2 regions of the Bacillus sp. VA13 genome follow, and region 1 is predicted to be linked to the other one. Evidence: a T-box and tRNA genes for the amino acid it is inferred to sense, from the RefSeq annotation. Region 1 holds a T-box; the other holds one or more tRNA genes.
The links. A T-box is a leader RNA that pairs with one kind of tRNA and senses whether it is charged. The one in region 1 lies ahead of tyrS (tyrosine--tRNA ligase), so its partner is inferred to be a tRNA-Tyr.
Positions count from the first base shown of each region.

Region 2: it has a tRNA-Tyr gene. The T-box ahead of tyrS (tyrosine--tRNA ligase) is inferred to sense a tRNA for this amino acid. The anticodon was not compared.

Region 1 covers NZ_JBVQPP010000001.1:1,441,957-1,457,944, reverse strand. The annotation lists gene AC0C66_RS07540 (DNA translocase FtsK) at 1-2,702, shown strand, start outside; gene murC (UDP-N-acetylmuramate--L-alanine ligase) at 2,952-4,250, shown strand; gene AC0C66_RS07530 (DUF948 domain-containing protein) at 4,412-4,834, shown strand; gene AC0C66_RS07525 (YtxH domain-containing protein) at 4,865-5,320, shown strand; gene ytxJ (bacillithiol system redox-active protein YtxJ) at 5,344-5,670, shown strand; gene AC0C66_RS07515 (bifunctional 3-deoxy-7-phosphoheptulonate synthase/chorismate mutase) at 5,906-6,982, shown strand; gene ccpA (catabolite control protein A) at 7,258-8,262, shown strand; gene motP (flagellar motor protein MotP) at 8,326-9,144, shown strand; gene motS (flagellar motor protein MotS) at 9,134-9,844, shown strand; gene AC0C66_RS07495 (acetoin utilization protein AcuC) at 9,873-11,039, opposite strand; gene AC0C66_RS07490 (acetoin utilization AcuB family protein) at 11,036-11,680, opposite strand; gene acuA (acetoin utilization protein acetyltransferase AcuA) at 11,707-12,339, opposite strand; gene acsA (acetate--CoA ligase) at 12,499-14,217, shown strand; T-box leader at 14,272-14,508, shown strand; gene tyrS (tyrosine--tRNA ligase) at 14,557-15,825, shown strand; gene sr7p (small protein SR7P) at 15,956-15,988, shown strand, end outside.
Region 2 covers NZ_JBVQPP010000003.1:629,407-634,316, forward strand. The annotation lists gene AC0C66_RS15160 (Type 1 glutamine amidotransferase-like domain-containing protein) at 1-450, opposite strand, end outside; gene AC0C66_RS15165 (spore coat protein) at 608-826, shown strand; gene AC0C66_RS15170 (hypothetical protein) at 879-1,082, opposite strand; gene spo0M (sporulation control protein Spo0M) at 1,222-1,998, shown strand; tRNA gene AC0C66_RS15180 (tRNA-Leu) at 2,091-2,172, opposite strand; tRNA gene AC0C66_RS15185 (tRNA-Leu) at 2,453-2,541, opposite strand; tRNA gene AC0C66_RS15190 (tRNA-Cys) at 2,549-2,619, opposite strand; tRNA gene AC0C66_RS15195 (tRNA-Gly) at 2,625-2,699, opposite strand; tRNA gene AC0C66_RS15200 (tRNA-Gln) at 2,748-2,819, opposite strand; tRNA gene AC0C66_RS15205 (tRNA-His) at 2,829-2,904, opposite strand; tRNA gene AC0C66_RS15210 (tRNA-Trp) at 2,929-3,002, opposite strand; tRNA gene AC0C66_RS15215 (tRNA-Tyr) at 3,008-3,092, opposite strand; tRNA gene AC0C66_RS15220 (tRNA-Thr) at 3,115-3,187, opposite strand; tRNA gene AC0C66_RS15225 (tRNA-Phe) at 3,193-3,268, opposite strand; tRNA gene AC0C66_RS15230 (tRNA-Asp) at 3,281-3,357, opposite strand; tRNA gene AC0C66_RS15235 (tRNA-Met) at 3,419-3,495, opposite strand; tRNA gene AC0C66_RS15240 (tRNA-Val) at 3,503-3,578, opposite strand; tRNA gene AC0C66_RS15245 (tRNA-Glu) at 3,588-3,659, opposite strand; tRNA gene AC0C66_RS15250 (tRNA-Ser) at 3,694-3,785, opposite strand; tRNA gene AC0C66_RS15255 (tRNA-Asn) at 3,791-3,865, opposite strand; rRNA gene rrf (5S ribosomal RNA) at 3,875-3,990, opposite strand; partial or broken rRNA gene AC0C66_RS15265 (23S ribosomal RNA) at 4,102-4,910, opposite strand, start outside.

The sequences.
Region 1 (15,988 bases):
ATATCCCTTCGCCTGTATATGGATTCAATCAAAAACCATCCGTCAAAAAGGATGTGCCGAAACAGCCTTCTGAAACATTGAAGGCACCGGACAAATCTGTAAAAGAGAAAGTAACACTGCTGTCCGAAGAGATTGAACGTGAACGCAGCTATCCTGCTCCAGACAGACCGGTACAGCACGTGAAAGAACGACCCTTTCCGGATAGCCAATTCGAAGAACAACCTTCTGGCGTATTAAACAGAACGACTGCAGGGCGTGAAGAAGCGCTGGCGCAGCGCCCAGCCGAAGGGCGGTCAGACAAGAGAGTGCCTTCTGCTGCAGACAAGCAGCCAGAAAAAGACGCTCCTTTCTTCCCTGCGGGACAACATGAAGAGCAAACAGCACCTAAGATACTGACAGATACGGTGGCTGAGCCACAAGAAGGCCTTACAGGCAGCGAAGTAAGCCGTGAAGACATCAAGTCTGCAACAGCTGAGATTCAAGAAGAACAAAGGGAACAACAGCCAGAGAAATTGGAAGAGCCTGTGTTCCGCGGTGAACAACATGAAGAGCAAACAGCACCTGAGACACTGGCAGATACGTTGGCTGAGCCACAAGAAGACCTTACAGGCAGTGAAGTAAGCCGTGAAGACATCAAGTCTGCAATGGCTGAGATTCAAGAAGAACAAAGGGAACAACAGCCAGAGGAATTGGAAGAACCTGTGTTCCGCGCTGAACAAGATGAAGAGCAAACAGTACCTCAGTCTCTGACAGAGGCAGTATCTGAGGCTGAAGTATCAGAAGAGCCGTCAGACAGCTCAGTAAACAATCATCACGAAATCGCGGCAGAAGCTGCTGAGACCCCATCTGTTCAAGAAGAGCAAAGGGAAATTCAACAGGAAGAGCCTTCCTTATTTACTGATCATGAGCATTCAGCATGTGAGGCTCTGACTCAAGCAGAAACTGATGCCAAAGAATTAGAAGCGCCATCAGACAGCATAATAAATAATCAGTACGATATCCCGGGAGAAGCTGAGAACACGAAGATAGATGTTCAGCCAGACAGCCAGACAGAATCGGTGCAGAATGACAGCCTGGAGCAGGGTTCCAGACCGTTTGCTGCAGCCTATCAAAACCGGCAGGAAATCCATGCGAACGAACCACATGCAGCTATAGAGGAGCCGCAAAAAAGGCCTGTCATGCAGGAGAAACGGACTGAACGAAGCGCATCTCCTCAAAAAGGGCCGTCCGTTCCTTTTAATGTCATGATGCTGAAAAGAGATACGCATAAACAGCAAAAAGCAGAGGAGCGCCGCGGCAGTTATGTGTTTCCGAATGTTGCACTGCTTGATGTCCCGCCAGCACAAGTTCAGGACGATACTGCGTGGATCGAAGAACAGCGTCAGCTTCTTGATTTGACCCTGAAAAATTTCAATGTCCGCGCCAATGTGGTCCATGTGACCCAGGGGCCGTCTGTCACAAGATTTGAAGTGCATCCTGAACCAGGCGTAAAGGTAAATAAAATCACCAACTTATCTGATGATATTAAACTCAGCCTGTCCGCAAGAGATATTCGGATTGAAGCGCCGATTCCGGGGAAAAACACGATCGGAATTGAAGTGCCAAACCGCTCGAGCAAGGTGGTTGATTTGCGCCAGATGATTCGCAGCGCAGCCTTCAGGACAAGCAAGTCACCGCTCACGGCTGCGCTGGGATTGGATATCTCAGGGAACCCTGTCGTCATCGACTTAAAGAAAATGCCGCATGGTTTGATTGCGGGCGCCACGGGCTCGGGAAAAAGCGTTTGCATCAATACAATATTAGTCAGCCTGCTGTATAAAGCCGATCCGAGTGAGGTAAAGGTGCTGCTGATTGATCCGAAAATGGTAGAGCTGGCCCCTTACAACAAAATTCCTCATCTCGTCAGCCCGGTCATTACTGACGCCAAAGCGGCTACGGCTGCGTTAAAGTGGGTCGTTGAGGAAATGGAGCGGCGCTATGAGCTGTTTGCCCATTCAGGTGTTCGCGACATTGACCGCTTTAATCAATTAACCGCTGATCATCACACGGGCGAAAAGCTGCCGTATTTAGTTGTGGTTATTGATGAGCTTGCTGATTTGATGATGGTGGCTCCAAATGATGTGGAAGAGAGCATTGCGCGGATCGCCCAAAAAGCCAGAGCGTGCGGAATTCATCTGCTTGTCGCAACCCAGCGGCCGTCAGTCGATGTCATTACCGGCCTGATTAAGGCGAATATCCCAACGAGAATCGCATTTTCTGTCTCAAGCCAGGTTGATTCCCGAACGATCATTGACATCGCCGGTGCAGAAAAGCTTCTCGGAAAAGGGGATATGCTCTTTTTGGAAAACGGCTCGGGAAAACCTGTCCGCCTTCAAGGGAACTTTGTATCGGACCGCGAAATCGACCGCGTTGTTTCCCACGTCAGAAAACAAATGCCGCCAACCTATTTATTTGAACAAGAAGAGCTTGTAAGACAAGGATCAGCCTTGAAAGAAGAGGATGAACTGTTTAACGAAGCGTGTGAGTTTGTTGTTGAGCAAAACAGCGCGAGCACTTCAAGTCTGCAAAGAAGATTCAGAATTGGATACAATCGCGCGGCAAGGCTGATCGATATGATGGAAGCAGAAGGCATGATCTCTGAGGCAAAAGGAAGCAAGCCTCGAGAGGTGCTGATCACAGCAAGTGATTTAATAAACGAATAATAAAGGTTCATTTTCACACCAAACATGGTATGATAGTGTTTAGAGCATTTAACAGCTATGCCGCTTTACAGCAGATGCGCATAGACAATTCCTGATATCTAGGTTTAATCGGAAAGAAATAACCGGATACTAAATATAACAAAACATATAAAATACGCCGCAAAAGGGGGCTTTTCAGCCGCCGCGGTCGCAAATTGAAATGAGCGTCATATACTGGGGAACAGATAGACGTTTGTTGGAGGTACAATTATGACTGTTTATCATTTTGTTGGAATAAAAGGGACCGGTATGAGTCCGCTTGCCCAAATACTTCATGATAATGGATATACTGTCCAAGGATCGGATATCGAAAAATTTATTTTTACGCAAACAGCGCTTGAAAAAAGAAATATTACGATTCTTCCTTTTAGCGCGGATAATATCAAACCCGGCATGACAGTCATCGCCGGAAACGCATTCCCAGACACGCATCCTGAAATTGAAAAAGCCATGTCTGACGGAATTCCGGTGATACGTTATCATAAGTTTTTAGGCGACTACATGAAAAAATTCACTAGTGTTGCCGTTACGGGCGCACACGGCAAAACGTCGACTACGGGTCTGCTGGCTCATGTGATCCAAAACGCAAAACCGACCTCTTTCTTAATTGGGGACGGAACAGGCCAGGGAAATGAAAACAGCGAATACTTTGTGTTTGAAGCGTGCGAATATCGCCGCCATTTCTTAAGCTATCAGCCAGACTACGCGATCATGACAAATATTGATTTTGATCATCCTGATTACTTCTCAAGCATTGACGATGTGTTTGACGCTTTCCAAGAGATGGCTCTGCAAGTCAACAAAGGAATTATTGCCTGCGGAGACGATGAGCATCTGCCGAAAATCCATGCGAACGTACCTGTTGTATATTACGGCACGGGGGAAGAAAATGATTTTCAAGCCAGAAACATCGTTAAAAGCACGGAAGGGACAACTTTCGATGTATTTGTACGCAATACATTCTATGATACGTTTTATATTCCTGCGTACGGCAACCACAATGTATTAAACTCATTGGCGGTCATTGCGTTATGCCATTATGAAGAAATTGATTCCAGCATCATTAAGCATGCCCTCAAATCATTCGGCGGCGTCAAACGCAGATTCAATGAGAAGCAGCTCGGGGATCAAGTGCTGATAGATGACTACGCTCATCACCCGACAGAAATAAAAGTGACGATTGAGGCGGCAAGACAGAAATACCCTGATCGTGAAATCGTCGCGGTATTTCAGCCTCATACATTTACGCGGACGCAGCAATTCCTTGACGATTTCGCAGAAAGCCTGAGCGGGGCTGACTGTGTGTATCTATGTGATATTTTCGGCTCAGCCCGGGAGAATGCAGGAAAGCTGACAATCGGCGACCTGCAGGGAAAAATTCATAATGCTAAGCTGATTGAAGAAGATGACACATCTGTTTTAAAAGCTCATGAAAAAGCCGTTCTCATCTTTATGGGAGCAGGAGATATCCAAAAATATATGAGAGCCTACGAAAACGTCATGGCATAATAAAAAGCAGTGATCTCACTGCTTTTTATTTATCTGATGGAAAAGCTTGTTAAAGGATTTTCTTACATAATGGAGAATAATATGTATACAGCCCAGTACACATGTTTATGATTTAAGAAAACGGGTAAACAGCAGTATATCCTGCAGCAAGGAGGTTTGAGATGATTATTATTCTTTATTTAAGCGTTGCACTCATCGCAGTCGCATTTCTGGTGTTAGTGATCTACTTGTCTAAAACATTGAAGTCACTGCAGCTGACACTAAAACACGTCGCATCCACTCTCGAAGGGCTGGAGGGACAAATGAAAGGCATCACAACTGAAACAGCCGAGCTGTTACATAAGACCAACCGCCTGGCTGAAGATATTCAGGAAAAATCAGAAAAGCTGAACACGGTCGTTCATGCTGTTCAAGGGGTTGGAACTTCTGTACAGCAGTTCAATACATCCATGAAACAGGCGGCAGGGTCTGTATCGGCATCAGTAAGAGAAAATCAAGACAAGATCAATCAAGTTGTCACATGGAGCCAAGCAGCAATGGAAATTTGGGAGAAATGGAAACTAAGAAAAAAATCAACTCTCTAAGAGAAAAAAAAACTATGAGGAGGAATAATGATGAGCAAAGATGGAATTAATAGTAAAGATTTTTTAATCGGAACTTTAATCGGGGGAATCATCGGTGCCACTACCGCTCTTTTTCTAGCGCCTAAATCAGGCAAAGAACTTCGCGACGATCTCGGCAGCCAAGCTGTTGCTTTACGAGATAAAACTGACAAAATGACGGCAGATGCAAAGGAAAAAGGCACGCAATATGTCAGTATCGCAAAAGACAAAACATCCAACATCACACAGCTTGTAGCAGATCAGTCAGGACAGATCATGAACAAGGTGAAGGATTTAAGAGATCGTTCCAAATCTGCAAAAACAGATTCATCAACTGATATGCAAGAGATGAGAGAAGAAGCGATGCAGGCGGCCGATGAAACAAAAGATCAAGTCCTCCAAACGAAAGAGGATGTAAAAGACGAACTGAAAGATGCACAAAAACAGGCTGAGCATATCAATCGCTAAGCAGGGAAGGAAGAGCTTGAGTCATGGCAAAACAGCTTATTCAATCTGAGGAAGAATTTAAACGGATTGCAGAACAGGAAGGCACTTTCGTCTTCTTTAAACACAGCATCACATGCCCGATCAGCCAGGCAGCATTTCATGAGTTTGATGCCTTTGCAAATCAGCATGAGGATGTGCCGGCTTATTATCTGCAAGTACAAGAAGCCCGGCCGCTGTCAAATTTCATCGCAGAAACATACAGCGTAAAGCACGAAAGCCCTCAGGTTTTCGTCATCCAAAACGGTGAAGTGAAATGGCATACCTCACATTCACAAATTACAGAAGCGGCCATTGAGCAGCATTTATCATAGAAAAAAGCGTCCAGATACATTCTGGCGCTTTTTTTTTGAAAAAACCCTTGAACATTGCCCTCACATCATGTAGGATAACTTCATAGATTACTTTATCACTTAAAAGCGTTTGGGTAATAAAGTAGAGTTTTTATAAAATTTTTTGTATTTCAGTATTTCCATTTGGAATTACTTATAGTAAGATGCATGATAACTACAAAATAAAAAATGAATGTGCAGGGAAAGGATGAAAAAAATGAGCAACACAGAGTTAGAGCTTTTAAGGCAGAAAGCAGACGAATTAAACCTACAAATTTTAAAATTAATCAACGAACGCGGAAATGTTGTAAAAGAGATCGGTAAAGCGAAGGAAGCACAGGGTGTTAACCGATTTGATCCTGTCAGAGAACGCACAATGTTAAACAATATCATTGAAAACAATGACGGGCCGTTCGAAAATTCTACCATCCAGCACATTTTTAAAGAGATATTCAAAGCCGGTTTAGAGCTTCAGGAAGAAGATCACAGCAAAGCGCTGCTTGTCTCCCGTAAGAAAAAACCTGAAGATACAATTGTAGATATCAAAGGTGAAAAAATCGGGGACGGCCAGCAAAGATTCATTGTCGGCCCATGTGCGGTAGAGAGCTACGAGCAGGTGGCTGAAGTGGCTGCAGCTGCGAAAAAACAAGGAATTAAAATTTTGCGCGGAGGAGCCTTTAAGCCTCGTACGAGCCCATACGATTTCCAAGGGCTTGGTGTTGAAGGCCTTCAAATCTTAAAACGTGTAGCGGAAGAATTTGACCTGGCAGTGATCAGTGAAATCGTAACTCCGGCTCATATCGAAGAAGCGCTGGACTACATTGATGTCATTCAAATCGGAGCGCGCAATATGCAAAACTTCGAGTTGCTGAAAGCGGCCGGCGCAGTGAAAAAGCCAGTGCTTCTGAAGCGCGGACTTGCTGCAACGATCTCTGAATTCATCAATGCTGCTGAATACATCATGTCACAAGGAAATGACCAAATTATCCTTTGTGAGCGCGGTATCAGAACATACGAAACAGCAACAAGAAATACACTGGATATTTCTGCCGTGCCGATTTTGAAACAAGAAACGCATTTGCCTGTCTTTGTTGATGTTACGCATTCAACTGGCCGCCGCGACCTCTTGCTTCCGACAGCTAAAGCTGCTTTAGCGATCGGTGCAGACGGCGTAATGGCTGAGGTTCACCCTGATCCGTCAGTCGCACTATCTGACTCTGCTCAGCAAATGGCGATTCCTGAATTCGAAAAATGGCTGAATGAACTGAAACCTATGGTAAAAGTCAACGTTTAATTGAATAATCCAAAAGGCCGCGTCTGCGGCCTTTTTTTATGCTTTCTCGTTTAATTAGTTATAAAATCCAAGTATACGTTTTCATCATCTATAAAAACGTGTATAATTTCATGAGAAGTATTTAAATTTGATGAATAATGAAAAATAATGTACACTACTGACTTACGCTTACAAAACATAAACGACATAATTTCGGACATTATGACATTTCTCTACATAAAGTGTTTATGCTATAGATAAGGATAAGTGTATCCAGTAAAAGGAGTGGTTTTAGGATGAGCAATATTACGATCTACGACGTAGCGAGAGAAGCTAATGTAAGCATGGCAACCGTTTCCCGTGTCGTGAACGGCAACCCGAATGTAAAACCGACAACGCGGAAAAAAGTCTTGGAAGCCATTGACCGTCTCGGCTACCGTCCAAACGCGGTGGCAAGAGGGCTGGCAAGCAAAAAAACAACAACTGTAGGTGTCATCATTCCTGATATCTCAAGCATTTTCTATTCAGAGCTTGCGCGCGGGATTGAAGATATCGCGACAATGTATAAATACAACATTATTTTGAGCAACTCTGACCAAAACATGGAGAAAGAGCTGCACCTGTTAAACACAATGCTCGGCAAACAAGTGGACGGCATCGTGTTTATGGGCGGAAACATTACGGACGAGCATGTTGCGGAATTTAAGCGTTCCCCAGTGCCGATTGTACTTGCCGCTTCTGTAGAAGAGCAGGAGGAAACACCGTCAGTCGCCATCGATTACGAACAGGCGATTTATGATGCAGTGAAGTTATTGGTTGATAAAGGGCATACAGATATCGCATTCGTATCCGGTCCTATGACAGAACCGATCAACCGTTCAAAAAAACTGCAAGGCTACAAACGTGCGCTTGAAGACGCGAACCTGCCGTTTAATGAACAATTTGTCGCTGAAGGGGATTACACATATGATTCCGGACTTGAAGCGCTGCAGCATCTGATGAGCCTTGACAAAAAACCGACAGCTATTCTTTCTGCAACTGATGAAATGGCACTCGGCATTATCCATGCGGCTCAGGATCAAGGCCTATCCATTCCTGAGGACCTAGAGATTATCGGCTTTGACAATACGAGATTAAGCCTCATGGTTCGTCCGCAGCTTTCAACGGTTGTTCAGCCGACATACGATATTGGTGCCGTTGCGATGAGACTGCTGACGAAGCTCATGAATAAAGAGCCGGTTGAAGAGCATATCGTCGAACTGCCGCACCGTATAGAGCTAAGAAAGTCAACCAAGTCATAAGAAAAACAAGAGAGCAAGCTTCACCTCTAAGGTGAATTCTTGCTTTTTTCATGGGGAGAAATGATGAAACGTTTTGATTATCTTACACCTGTTGGTTTTGTGTTAGGGACGATTATTATTGTTATCGGGATTATCTCGGGATCGGGAGTAAGCGGTTTCCGCTCTTTTCTTGATCTGACCTCTTTCTTCATCGTAACAGGGGGACTATGCGCCGCTGTTTTTATCAGTTTTCCGCCGAGAGAGCTGAAAAAAGCGCCCTCTGTGTTAAAGCAGGCATTTATCCGCCAGGAAGACAATGTGAAAGATCTTGTGAAAACCTTTGTCTCTCTTTCCGATCACGCGCGTAAACACGGGCTTTTATCATTGGATGATCAGGCTCGGGAAATCAAAGATCCGTTCTTGAAAAAAGGGCTGCTTTTAGCGATTGACGGCTGGGATGAAGAAACGATTCGGCTCGTCATGGATTCAGAAATCGCAGCAATGGAGGAACGGCACCGCAAAGGACGGCGTGTTTTTGAAAAAGCGGGGGAATTCGCTCCGGCATGGGGAATGATCGGAACACTCGTCGGGCTCGTGTTGATGCTCAAAAACTTAAATGATCCACATATGCTTGGACCGAATATGGCCATTGCGCTTCTGACGACCTTATACGGTTCATTACTGGCAAACATGGTCTTCAACCCGATTGCTGCTAAGCTCGAAGAAAAAACAGAAAGTGAAATCTTCATCAAGCAGGTAATGGTGGAAGGTATTATCGGAATCCAATCCGGAAAAAACCCGCGCAATCTCGAAAGCCAGCTTGTCGTTTTCAGCTCCCGGGAAGAATGGCAGAAGCAGCCAAATCAAGTAAAAACAAAAAAGGGATCTGTACATGAAGCTTAGAAGAGAACGTTTTGAAAGAAGGAATGGAAGCGGGAAAAACAGCCATTCTTCATCAAACTGGATGGTCACCTTTTCAGATTTGATCACTTTGATCCTTGTGTTCTTTATTTTACTTTTTTCCATGTCCCAAATCGATCTGCAAAAATTTAAAGCTGCAGTTGATTCGATCCAAAAGGAAGGCGGCGGGCTCCAGCCTGGCCAAACGTCCATAGAAAAAAAGGGTACCTCGCCAGCCGATGCGAAGAAGCAAGAGGATCAGCAGGATCAGCTTCTCAAGAAAGTAAATACATATATAAAAGACAATCATTTGAAGACCCAAATGACAGCCAAACGGGATGAACGCGGTGTCGTGCTCGTTCTGCAGGAGGCTGTGCTGTTTGATTCAGGTGAGGCAAAGGTGCTGAAAAATGCTGAAACACTTCTTCACCAAATTGCTGTTCTTCTTCAAACCATTCCAAATGACATTCAGGTGGAGGGCCATACAGACAGCCGAAACATTTCGACATACCGATACCCGTCTAACTGGGAGCTGTCGGCAGCGCGGGCGAGCGGAGTTATTCAATATTTCACATCAAAAGAAAAACTTCCCTCCAAGCGCTTTATCGCTGTCGGTTATGCAGATACAAAGCCTGTAAAGGATAACAAGACAAACGAACACATGAAGGAAAACCGGCGTGTGGAAATCGTCATCAAAAAATAAAAAACGACCTCTTTGTAAAGGTCGTTTTTTATTTTGTTCTTTGCTGCTGCTCAGATCGTATCGCATATAATGCTTTGCTGACGGTTTGTGCATTTTTTTCTGTAATTTCTGGCTTGCGGGGAATCGGAGGATATAAATCGGCTGGATCTCTCCAGGTGGACGGAAGGGTGACGGGGCATTGTTTTTGCCATTTAGCGATCCATTCCGGCGGGATATCGTCTCCCGGATCAATTCCCTTCATCTCAAGCCATATCCTGGCCCAGGCACGGGGCACAACACGCCAAATATCATAGCCGCCGCCTCCCACTGCAATCCATCTTCCTTCGCAATACTGGTGCGCTAAAGTGTGTGCAAGCCGGGGAATTTCTTCGTATATGTTGATTGTTGCAGATAAATGCGTCAGCGGGTCATAGTAATGGGCATCGGCGCCGTTTTGGCTGATAATGACATCCGGATGGAAATAAGCGGCTACTTCGGAAGCCGCTGTCTGGTAAGCCTCAAGAAAAGAATCATCCTCTGTAAAAGCGTCAAGCGGGATATTAAAGGAATAGCCATATCCTTTTCCGCTGCCTTTTTCCTGAATCTGGCCGGTTCCGGGGAATAAATACCTTCCTGTCTCATGAATGGACAGCGTGCATACGTCAGGGTTATCGTAAAACGTAAATTGCACACCGTCTCCATGGTGGGCGTCCGTATCAATATATAGCACCCTGGCTCTGTATTTTTTCTGGATATATTGAATCGCCACAGCGCTGTCGTTGTATATGCAAAACCCTGAAGCTCTTCCCCGAAAGCCGTGATGTAGGCCTCCTCCAAGGTTGGCGGCATGCAGGGCTTGTCCTGACATCACCCAGTCTGCGGCCGTTAAGGTGCCGCCGACTAAGAGTGATGCCGCTTCGTGCATGCCGGCAAAGACAGGTGTATCTTCTGTGCCGAGCCCGTAGCTTTCTCCTTCTTCAGCGGGAAGCTTTCCCGCGCCCGCAAGCTTGACCGCCTGAATGTAATCGTCCGTATGGACAAGAGCGAGCTCCTCTTCTTCCGCGAGTCTGGGACTGATAATGTCTCCATCATCAAAGGCATTGATCATTTTGAGCAAATCGTATGTTAACAGAACCCGCTGCTGATTAAATGGATGTTCTTGATGAAACATATAGGTTTGATACGATGGAGAATAGATAAATACACTGTCTCTCATAGCAGATCCCTTTGCTCTGACGGCCATATGACGTGGTGCCCATTTCTTTGTAATGCCTGCAAAAACGGCAGCGGATTCATCGTTTTTACACGGAAGACAAGCACTTTTACACCGGGATCATCATGCGGATAAACAAGCACGCTTAATATTTTCACTTGGAGGTCTTGGCAAAGACTGCTGATCTCCGCGAGGCTTTTGGTGATGTCGTTTACTTTTATTTCGATTTGCGATCCCGGCTGGTCAGCTCCTGTCAATTTGACAAACGTCCGCAGCAAATCGGTTTTTGTCAAAATGCCTACTAATTTTTGATGCTGCACCACTGGGAGACAGCCGATTCCATGCTCGTAGAACACAACAGATATTTCTTCGACAAAATCTAACGGGTGGGCGCAGACGATATCTTTTTTCATAATTGAATCTACGCTTCGTGTGAGAAATCGGCTCCGTTTGCTTTCTTCAAAAATACTCGGGCTGGCCTGTTTCATGTCTCTGTCTGTAATCATGCCGATCACATGGCGGTCTTCGTCTACAACAGGCAGATGCCTGATATGGAACTCCTTCAGTTTGCATATTGCTGTTTCAAGCGTATCCATCTTCGTTAATGTAATGACATCCCTTTTCATGATTTGCTCAACAATCATTATTTTTTCCCCTTTGTCAGTGTCAGTTAATACATATAACGATGATAAAAACGGAGCCTGTCAAATTGTTCAATTGATTCTTGGCTGACGTTTTTTCCGATGCGGGCCATCAGACAGTTTGCAGGGTGGGAGCTGATCTCCGGCTCATCCGTTGCAAACCAGACCAATCCGCCTGCATTCATCATCTTTTCCATAATCTTTCTGTATTCCCACACATCTTTTTTCATCCCTTTTAAATCCCAATGCCAGTAATATTCCGTCGTCATCACGATATAGTTTTCCATTTGTTCATCCATCATGCTGACGGTCAGAAGCGTCTTTCCGACAGAACATCCCCGATAGGCCGGCGCAACCTCGATGGCACCGAGCTCAAGCAAATCCTCCATATTTCCTTCAGACCATCTTTCGAGCGGGTCAGGATATAAATACGTCACATAGCCGACAATGGTTCGGCCATCTCTGGCAATAATAATGCGTCCTTCGGGAAGGCCTGCAATATCGACTAGTGCTTCATGCTGCTCACGGGGCGGGCGAAATGCGGTTAAATCGTTATGAAACTCGTAACCTGCTAAATCCTCTGGAGAGACAGGCCCTTCTATCAGTAAGGAGCCGGTTGCTGTTTTGATGTTTGCTGAATGGTATGTTTTATGATGTTCCACTGATCCACCGTCCCATCAATTCTTATAAAAATACATGCCTTCTTTAAGAATAACAAATTATAAAGCGTTTTCAACATGGTTTATATTTTAAAAATTGAGAAGAATATGAATATATACTATAATAAATGTGACAACTTCAGCAAAGGGGGATGTTTGGGCATGAATTTGAAAGCGTTACCAGCAGTGGAAGGGGATTATCATTTAAAAAATTATGAAGAAACGTACCGGCATTTTGATTGGGCCGAGGCAGAGAAACATTTCTCCTGGCATGAGACAGGGAAACTAAATGCTGCGTATGAAGCGATTGACCGTCATGCCGAATCGTTTCGAAAAAACAAAGTAGCGCTTTATTATAAAGACGCAAACCGGGATGAAAAATACACATTTAAAGAAATGAAGGAAGAATCAAACAGAGCCGGGAATGTGCTGAAACGGTATGGAGATGTGGAAAAAGGGGACCGCGTTTTTATCTTTATGCCGAGATCACCCGAGCTTTATTTTATTATGCTTGGCGCTATCAAAATTGGCGCCATCGCCGGGCCGCTGTTCGAAGCATTTATGGAGGGAGCGGTGAAGGACCGGCTTGAAAACAGCGAGGCGAAGGTTGTTGTCACAACGCCTGAGCTGCTGGAAAGAATACCGGCTGAACAACTGCCTCACTTACAGCATATATTCGTAGTCGGCGGAGAGGCTGAGAGCGGCACAAACATCATCAATTATGATGAAGCGGCAAAACAGGAGAGCACAAGATTGGATATCGAATGGATGGACAAAAAAGACGGCTATCTGCTCCACTATACATCTGGGTCCACTGGAACGCCAAAGGGTGTGCTTCATGTCCATGAAGCGATGATTCAGCAATATCAGACAGGAAAGTGGGTCCTTGATTTAAAGGAAGAAGACATTTACTGGTGCACAGCTGATCCGGGCTGGGTGACAGGTACGGTATACGGCATTTTTGCACCGTGGCTGAATGGAGCGACAAATGTCATCGTTGGCGGCCGTTTCAGCCCGGAAAGCTGGTATGGAACGATTGAGCAGCTTGGCGTCAACGTCTGGTACAGCGCGCCGACCGCGTTTCGAATGCTGATGGGAGCGGGAGATGAGATGGCTGCAAAATATGATTTAACATCACTCCGGCATGTGCTTAGTGTCGGTGAACCGTTAAATCCGGAAGTCATCAGATGGGGACACAAAGTCTTTAACAAGCGAATCCATGATACATGGTGGATGACAGAAACGGGCAGTCAGCTCATCTGCAACTATCCTTGCATGGATATCAAACCAGGCTCAATGGGTAAGCCGATTCCCGGTGTGGAGGCAGCAATCGTTGACAATCAGGGCAACGAGCTTCCTCCGTACCGAATGGGCAATCTCGCCATTAAAAAGGGCTGGCCTTCCATGATGCATACCATTTGGAATAACCCTGAAAAGTACGAATCGTATTTCATGCCGGGCGGCTGGTATGTGTCTGGTGATTCTGCTTATATGGATGATGAAGGGTATTTCTGGTTCCAAGGCAGAGTTGATGACGTCATAATGACCTCCGGTGAGCGCGTCGGCCCATTTGAAGTGGAAAGCAAGCTTGTCGAACATCCGGCCATTGCAGAAGCAGGCGTGATCGGAAAGCCCGATCCGGTGCGGGGAGAAATCATTAAAGCTTTTATCGCACTCAGAGAAGGGTTTGAGCCGTCCGATAAACTGAAAGAAGAGATCCGCCTATTTGTGAAACAGGGTCTTGCAGCCCATGCGGCTCCGCGTGAAATTGAATTTAAAGATAAGCTTCCGAAAACCCGGAGCGGAAAGATCATGAGACGCGTGCTGAAGGCGTGGGAGCTCAATCTGCCGGCTGGAGATCTATCAACGATGGAGGATTAAAAGGCGACGTTGACACGGGATTTTATTTATGTTAAAAATGATATAGCTTCATATGAAAAGGTAAAGATTGAGACAAGTAGAATATCCTTACGTTCCAGAGAGCTGATGGCCGGTGAAAATCAGCACAGACGGATATCTCGAATACACTCATGAACCGCTTTTGCAAACAAAGCCGGCCAGGCTTTCAGTAGTGAAAGAACGGACCTGATCCGTTATCAGGCAAAGTGATAAGACGAATGTTTGCATTCTCTTATTAGTAGGGTGGTACCGCGATAATTAATCGTCCCTTCGTGTAAACGAAGGGGCGTTTTTATTTTAACAAAAAAGGAGCTTTATCTCATGACAAACTTACTTGAAGACTTATCCTTCCGCGGATTGATTCAGCAAATGACGGATGAAGAGGGATTAAATAAACAGCTGAATGAAGAAAAAATCCGCCTGTACTCAGGCTTTGATCCAACAGCAGACAGCTTGCATATCGGACACCTGCTGCCTATTTTAACACTTCGCCGTTTCCAGCTTGCGGGGCATCATCCGATTGCGCTTGTGGGCGGGGCGACGGGCCTTATTGGCGATCCGAGCGGAAAAAAAGCGGAGCGTACATTAAATACTGCTGACATCGTATCCGAATGGTCCCAAAAAATCAAAAACCAGCTGTCCAGATTTCTGGATTTTGATGCTGCAGAAAATCCTGCTGTCATCGCGAACAACTTTGACTGGATCGGCAAAATGAATGTGATCGACTTCCTTCGTGATGTCGGTAAAAACTTCGGCATCAATTACATGCTGGCAAAAGACACGGTCAGCTCAAGAATTGAATCAGGCATTTCATACACGGAATTCAGCTACATGATTCTTCAATCTTATGATTTCTTAAATCTGTACAGAGACAAAAACTGTAAGCTGCAAATCGGCGGAAGCGATCAGTGGGGCAACATCACAGCTGGTCTTGAACTGATCAGAAAATCAGAAGAAGAAGGAGCAAAAGCGTTCGGCCTTACCATTCCGCTTGTCACAAAAGCAGACGGCACGAAGTTCGGAAAAACGGAAGGCGGCGCCATCTGGCTTGATAAGGAAAAAACATCGCCGTATGAATTCTATCAATTCTGGATCAACACAGATGACCGTGACGTTGTGAAATACTTAAAATACTTTACGTTCCTATCAAAAGAGGAAATTGAAGTATACGCTGAGAAAACAGAAACGGCGCCTGAAAAGCGTGAAGCGCAAAAACGCCTGGCAGAAGAAGTGACAGCGCTCGTTCATGGACGTGAGGCGCTTGAGCAGGCTATCAACATCTCCCAAGCGTTGTTCAGCGGCAATATTAAAGAGCTTTCTGCCCAAGACGTAAAAGTCGGCTTTAAAGATGTTCCATCTATGGAAGCTGACAGCAGCCAAGAGCTATCACTTGTAGATGTATTGGTGCAATCTAAATTATCTCCATCTAAACGCCAAGCCCGTGAAGACATTCAAAACGGAGCTGTTTACATTAACGGCGAACGCCAGACGGAAATGAATTATATCTTATCGGATGAAGACCGCATCGAAGGCCAATTTACTGTCCTGCGCCGCGGGAAGAAAAAATACTTCCTTGTAACTTATAAATAAGAAAAAAATCCTTTGCCGCTAAGGGCAAAGGATCTTTTTTTGTTTAGCGCATAGGAAAGACAGGAAAAGAGTATATTAGATAGGGCAAACACGATCAATCACCACCTTTTAACAGAAAGGAGCGCTCACCGTGAATCTCATGTTTACGATTGCAAAAGAAAGG
Region 2 (4,910 bases), on a different contig from region 1:
AAAACCTAAACTTTTCATACTTGTCAGCGGTCCTGCCGAATCTGTCACTCCTTCTTCAAACCAGCAGATCGCACCGGCACTTAATCCAGCTAAAATCACCCCGTTCTTCCATGCCTCTCTGAGAATAAGATCCAGCCCCCATTCCTTCCACAGCACAAGCATATTCCGCGTATTTCCCCCGCCAACATAAATCACGTCCTTTTCCATAACAAAAGAAATGAAGTCTGTTGTCGGCGGCTTAAATAAGGATAAATGAGACGGCACACAATCCAGTGTTTGAAAAGCATGATAAAACCGCTGAATATAGTTTTGGGAATCACCGCTCGCCGTCGGCAAAAAACAAATGCGAGGCGACTTCCGTCCCGATTGATTGATGATATATTGATCGAGGGACAAATTTTCCGGTTCCATCGAAAAACCCCCGCCGCCCATCGCAATAATCTGTTTCATCATCCCACTCCCCGAAAAAATTTGTTAATCATTATAGCATTTTGTATAAATCCATGAAACAAGGCTAAATACTTCTCAATAGGAAGATCTAAAAGATAAAACCCACTAACAGGCGGTGAAGGCATTGAACGATTTTTCAACCCCAATCATACCTATAATGATTCTTGATTGCTTAACGACAATACAAATCATCATTAAAAAGTACACTGTCGCAATAACGGAAACTGCAAACCCCGACCTCCGAACAGCGTTGCATGATCAATTAGATGCAGCTGTTCATCTGCATGGGGAACTATCTGAACTTCTGATGGAAAAAGGCTGGCTCCTGAGTAAGCCATTTCAAATCGATTTGCTTTTATCTTGCAGAGAACTGTAACAAAGTCACAAAAAAAGACGGAATCTCATCTTTCAGATCCCGTCTCTCCCTTTTATTGCTCCACTCTTCTTAAAGCCTCGTTTACCGTTTCTTTTATAAACGCGTCTTCACCGCTTAATCGGTCTAAACTGAGATCACCGTTTCTAAGCCTTTCGGAAATATTGTTTATATCCTCCTCTACCGTGATTTGCAGCTCACCAGCCAAAAACATTCTGTGTAATTCATCAGCAACCATACTTTCTTTATCCATTTCAATCCGCTCCTTTGCTTTCAATAGTATTCTTAGTCTGTCCCTAGGCCGGACGAATAATAGGTAAAAAGTATGAATCAAATGAATCTTTTTTCTTCCTTCTTACGTATATCTGTTGAGAAAAAGAAAAAGGGGAAGATCTAACATGTCATTTTTTAAGAAGCTCGCAGCAAGTGCCGGTATCGGTGCTGCAAAAGTAGATACAATTTTAGAGAAAGACGCATATTATCCAGGAGAAGAAGTACGGGGAACTGTCCATGTCAAAGGCGGGAAAATCGCTCAGGACATCCGCTATATTGATTTACAGCTTAACACACGGTACGTCATTGTAAAAGACGATGAAGAACACCGGAAATACGCTACAATTCATTCTTTTCAGGTCACTGGTTCATTCACCATTCAGCCTGGAGAAGAGCAGCAATTTCCGTTCTCATTCACCCTCCCTCTTGATACACCGATTACTGTAGGGAAAGTAGAGGTCGCCGTAGTGACAGACCTTGATATACAAGGCGGTATCGATAAATCCGACCAAGACCGCATTTTCGTTGAAGCGCACCCTTGGATTGAAAGTGTGCTGGAAGCAATCGAAAACCTAGGTTTCCGTCTTAACGAAGCAGACTGCGAACAAGCGCCCTACTTCCAACGCCGCCTTCCGTTCGTTCAAGAATTTGAGTTCATTCCGACATCAGGCTACTATCGTCAGATGCTTGAGGAATTAGAGCTTATTTTCCTTTTAGACGAAAATGGTTTAGAAATCATTTTCGAAGTCGACCGCAGGGCAAGAGGCCTGCGAGGATGGCTGGAAGAGATGTATAATGACGGAGAACAGCTTGTACGCGTCCGTTTCAGCCAATCAGAGCTTGAAGATGCAGAAGAGCTTAAAGAGGTACTAGAAGAGATCATAGACCAATACGCTGAGTGAATGATAAAAGGAGCCTCAATTAAGATAGGCTCCTTTTCTTTGATAAAAAATAAAAACCCGTTTCTGTATAAGAAACAGGTTTTTTTCAAGTATACCGGTGGTCGGGGTCGAACCGACACTCCAGAAGGAACACGATTTTGAGTCGTGCGCGTCTGCCAATTCCGCCACACCGGCAAGTTTTACGTCGTATCTAACCGACGAATATAAATATATCATGGATCTTACAAAGTGTCAACGTATTTCAAAAAAGTTTTTTTGGAAATATAAAATAAAAAAGGATTAAGAGACTTAACTAAACATAATAACTCAAGCAGCTTTATGATCATGTATCGGAACGTAACTTAGCTGCATAAATCAAAACAATAAAAAAATGATCTACACAAGTAGATCATTAATATGATTAGTTATAATGATAAAACACAAACACCAATTCAACTTACCATGTAAGTAAAATTGGTGCCGAGGGCCGGACTTGAACCGGCACGGTAGTCACCTACCGCAGGATTTTAAGTCCTGTGTGTCTGCCAATTCCACCACCCCGGCAAAAGAAAGGCGACACCCGGATTCGAACCGGGGATAAAGGTTTTGCAGACCTCTGCCTTACCACTTGGCTATGCCGCCGTAATTGGAGCGGAAGACGGGATTCGAACCCGCGACCCCCACCTTGGCAAGGTGGTGTTCTACCACTGAACTACTTCCGCATCTTAAGGGACTTCATACATCATATGCAATTAATATAAAAAGTGAGACTGGGCTAGCTGGATTCGAACCAACGCATGACGGAGTCAAAGTCCGTTGCCTTACCGCTTGGCTATAGCCCAATGATAATATGGGGCGATTGATGGGAATCGAACCCACGAGTGCCAGAGCCACAATCTGGTGCGTTAACCACTTCGCCACAACCGCCATAATCTCAAGATGTCATAAATTTGGCAGGGGCAGTAGGAATCGAACCCACACCGGAGGTTTTGGAGACCTCTGTTCTACCGTTAAACTATGCCCCTATAAATGGTGGAGGGGGGCAGATTCGAACTGCCGAACCCTGAGGGAGCGGATTTACAGTCCGCCGCGTTTAGCCACTTCGCTACCCCTCCACATTAAGTTTTGAAAAAACAGTGCCGGCAAGAGGACTTGAACCCCCAACCTACTGATTACAAGTCAGTTGCTCTACCAATTGAGCTACACCGGCATAGGTGGTGGCTCGGGACGGAATCGAACCGCCGACACACGGATTTTCAGTCCGTTGCTCTACCAACTGAGCTACCGAGCCTTGTTATTTAAATGGCGGTCCGGACGGGACTCGAACCCGCGACCTCCTGCGTGACAGGCAGGCATTCTAACCAACTGAACTACCGGACCATATTTGTATAAAATAATTTTGGCTGCACCCTTCGGGCACTTCTTATATCATTTATATATTTGGTTGCGGGGGCAGGATTTGAACCTGCGACCTTCGGGTTATGAGCCCGACGAGCTACCGAACTGCTCCACCCCGCGATGATAATGGTGGAGGATGACGGGCTCGAACCGCCGACCCTCTGCTTGTAAGGCAGATGCTCTCCCAGCTGAGCTAATCCTCCATCATATAATGACCCGTACGGGATTCGAACCCGTGTTACCGCCGTGAAAGGGCGGTGTCTTAACCGCTTGACCAACGGGCCCAGACTTTCAAATGTAATTATGTATAAGTATCAGTGGCGGAGAGCAAGGGATTCGAACCCTTGAGACGGAGTTGACCGCCTACACGATTTCCAATCGTGCTCCTTCGACCACTCGGACAGCTCTCCAATAATGGCTCCGCAGGTAGGATTCGAACCTACGACCGATCGGTTAACAGCCGATAGCTCTACCACTGAGCTACTGCGGAATGAAGTCTGCCTGGCGATGTCCTACTCTCACAGGGGGAAACCCCCGACTACCATCGGCGCTGAAGAGCTTAACTTCCGTGTTCGGTATGGGAACGGGTGTGACCTCTTCGCCATCATCACCAGACAATTTCAGTGACATTTAACATTATACTATGTATTCTTGAGAAAATCAAGTATTTTTTGAAAAAACTTATTCTCTCAAAACTAGATAACAGGTGTGACATCATTCAAAATGTGGGTTAAGTCCTCGATCGATTAGTATCTGTCAGCTCCATGTGTCGCCACACTTCCACCTCAGACCTATCAACCTGATCATCTTTCAGGGATCTTACTTCCTTGCGGAATGGGAAATCTCATCTTGAGGGGGGCTTCATGCTTAGATGCTTTCAGCACTTATCCCGTCCGCACATAGCTACCCAGCGATGCCCTTGGCAGAACAACTGGTACACCAGCGGTGCGTCCATCCCGGTCCTCTCGTACTAAGGACAGCTCCTCTCAAATTTCCTGCGCCCGCGACGGATAGGGACCGAACTGTCTCACGACGTTCTGAACCCAGCTCGCGTACCGCTTTAATGGGCGAACAGCCCAACCCTTGGGACCGACTACAGCCCCAGGATGCGATGAGCCGACATCGAGGTGCCAAACCTCCCCGTCGATGTGGACTCTTGGGGGAGATAAGCCTGTTATCCCCGGGGTAGCTTTTATCCGTTGAGCGATGGCCCTTCCATGCGGAACCACCGGATCACTAAGCCCGACTTTCGTCCCTGCTCGACTTGTAGGTCTCGCAGTCAAGCTCCCTTGTGCCTTTACACTCTGCGAATGATTTCCAACCATTCTGAGGGAACCTTTGGGCGCCTCCGTTACCTTTTAGGAGGCGACCGCCCCAGTCAAACTGCCCACCTGACACTGTCTCCCCGCCCGATAAGGGCGGCGGGTTAGAAGGTCAATACAGCCAGGGTAGTATCCCACCGATGCCTCCACCGAAGCTAGCGCTCCGGTTTCCAAGGCTCCTACCTATCCTGTACAAGCTGTACCAACATTCAA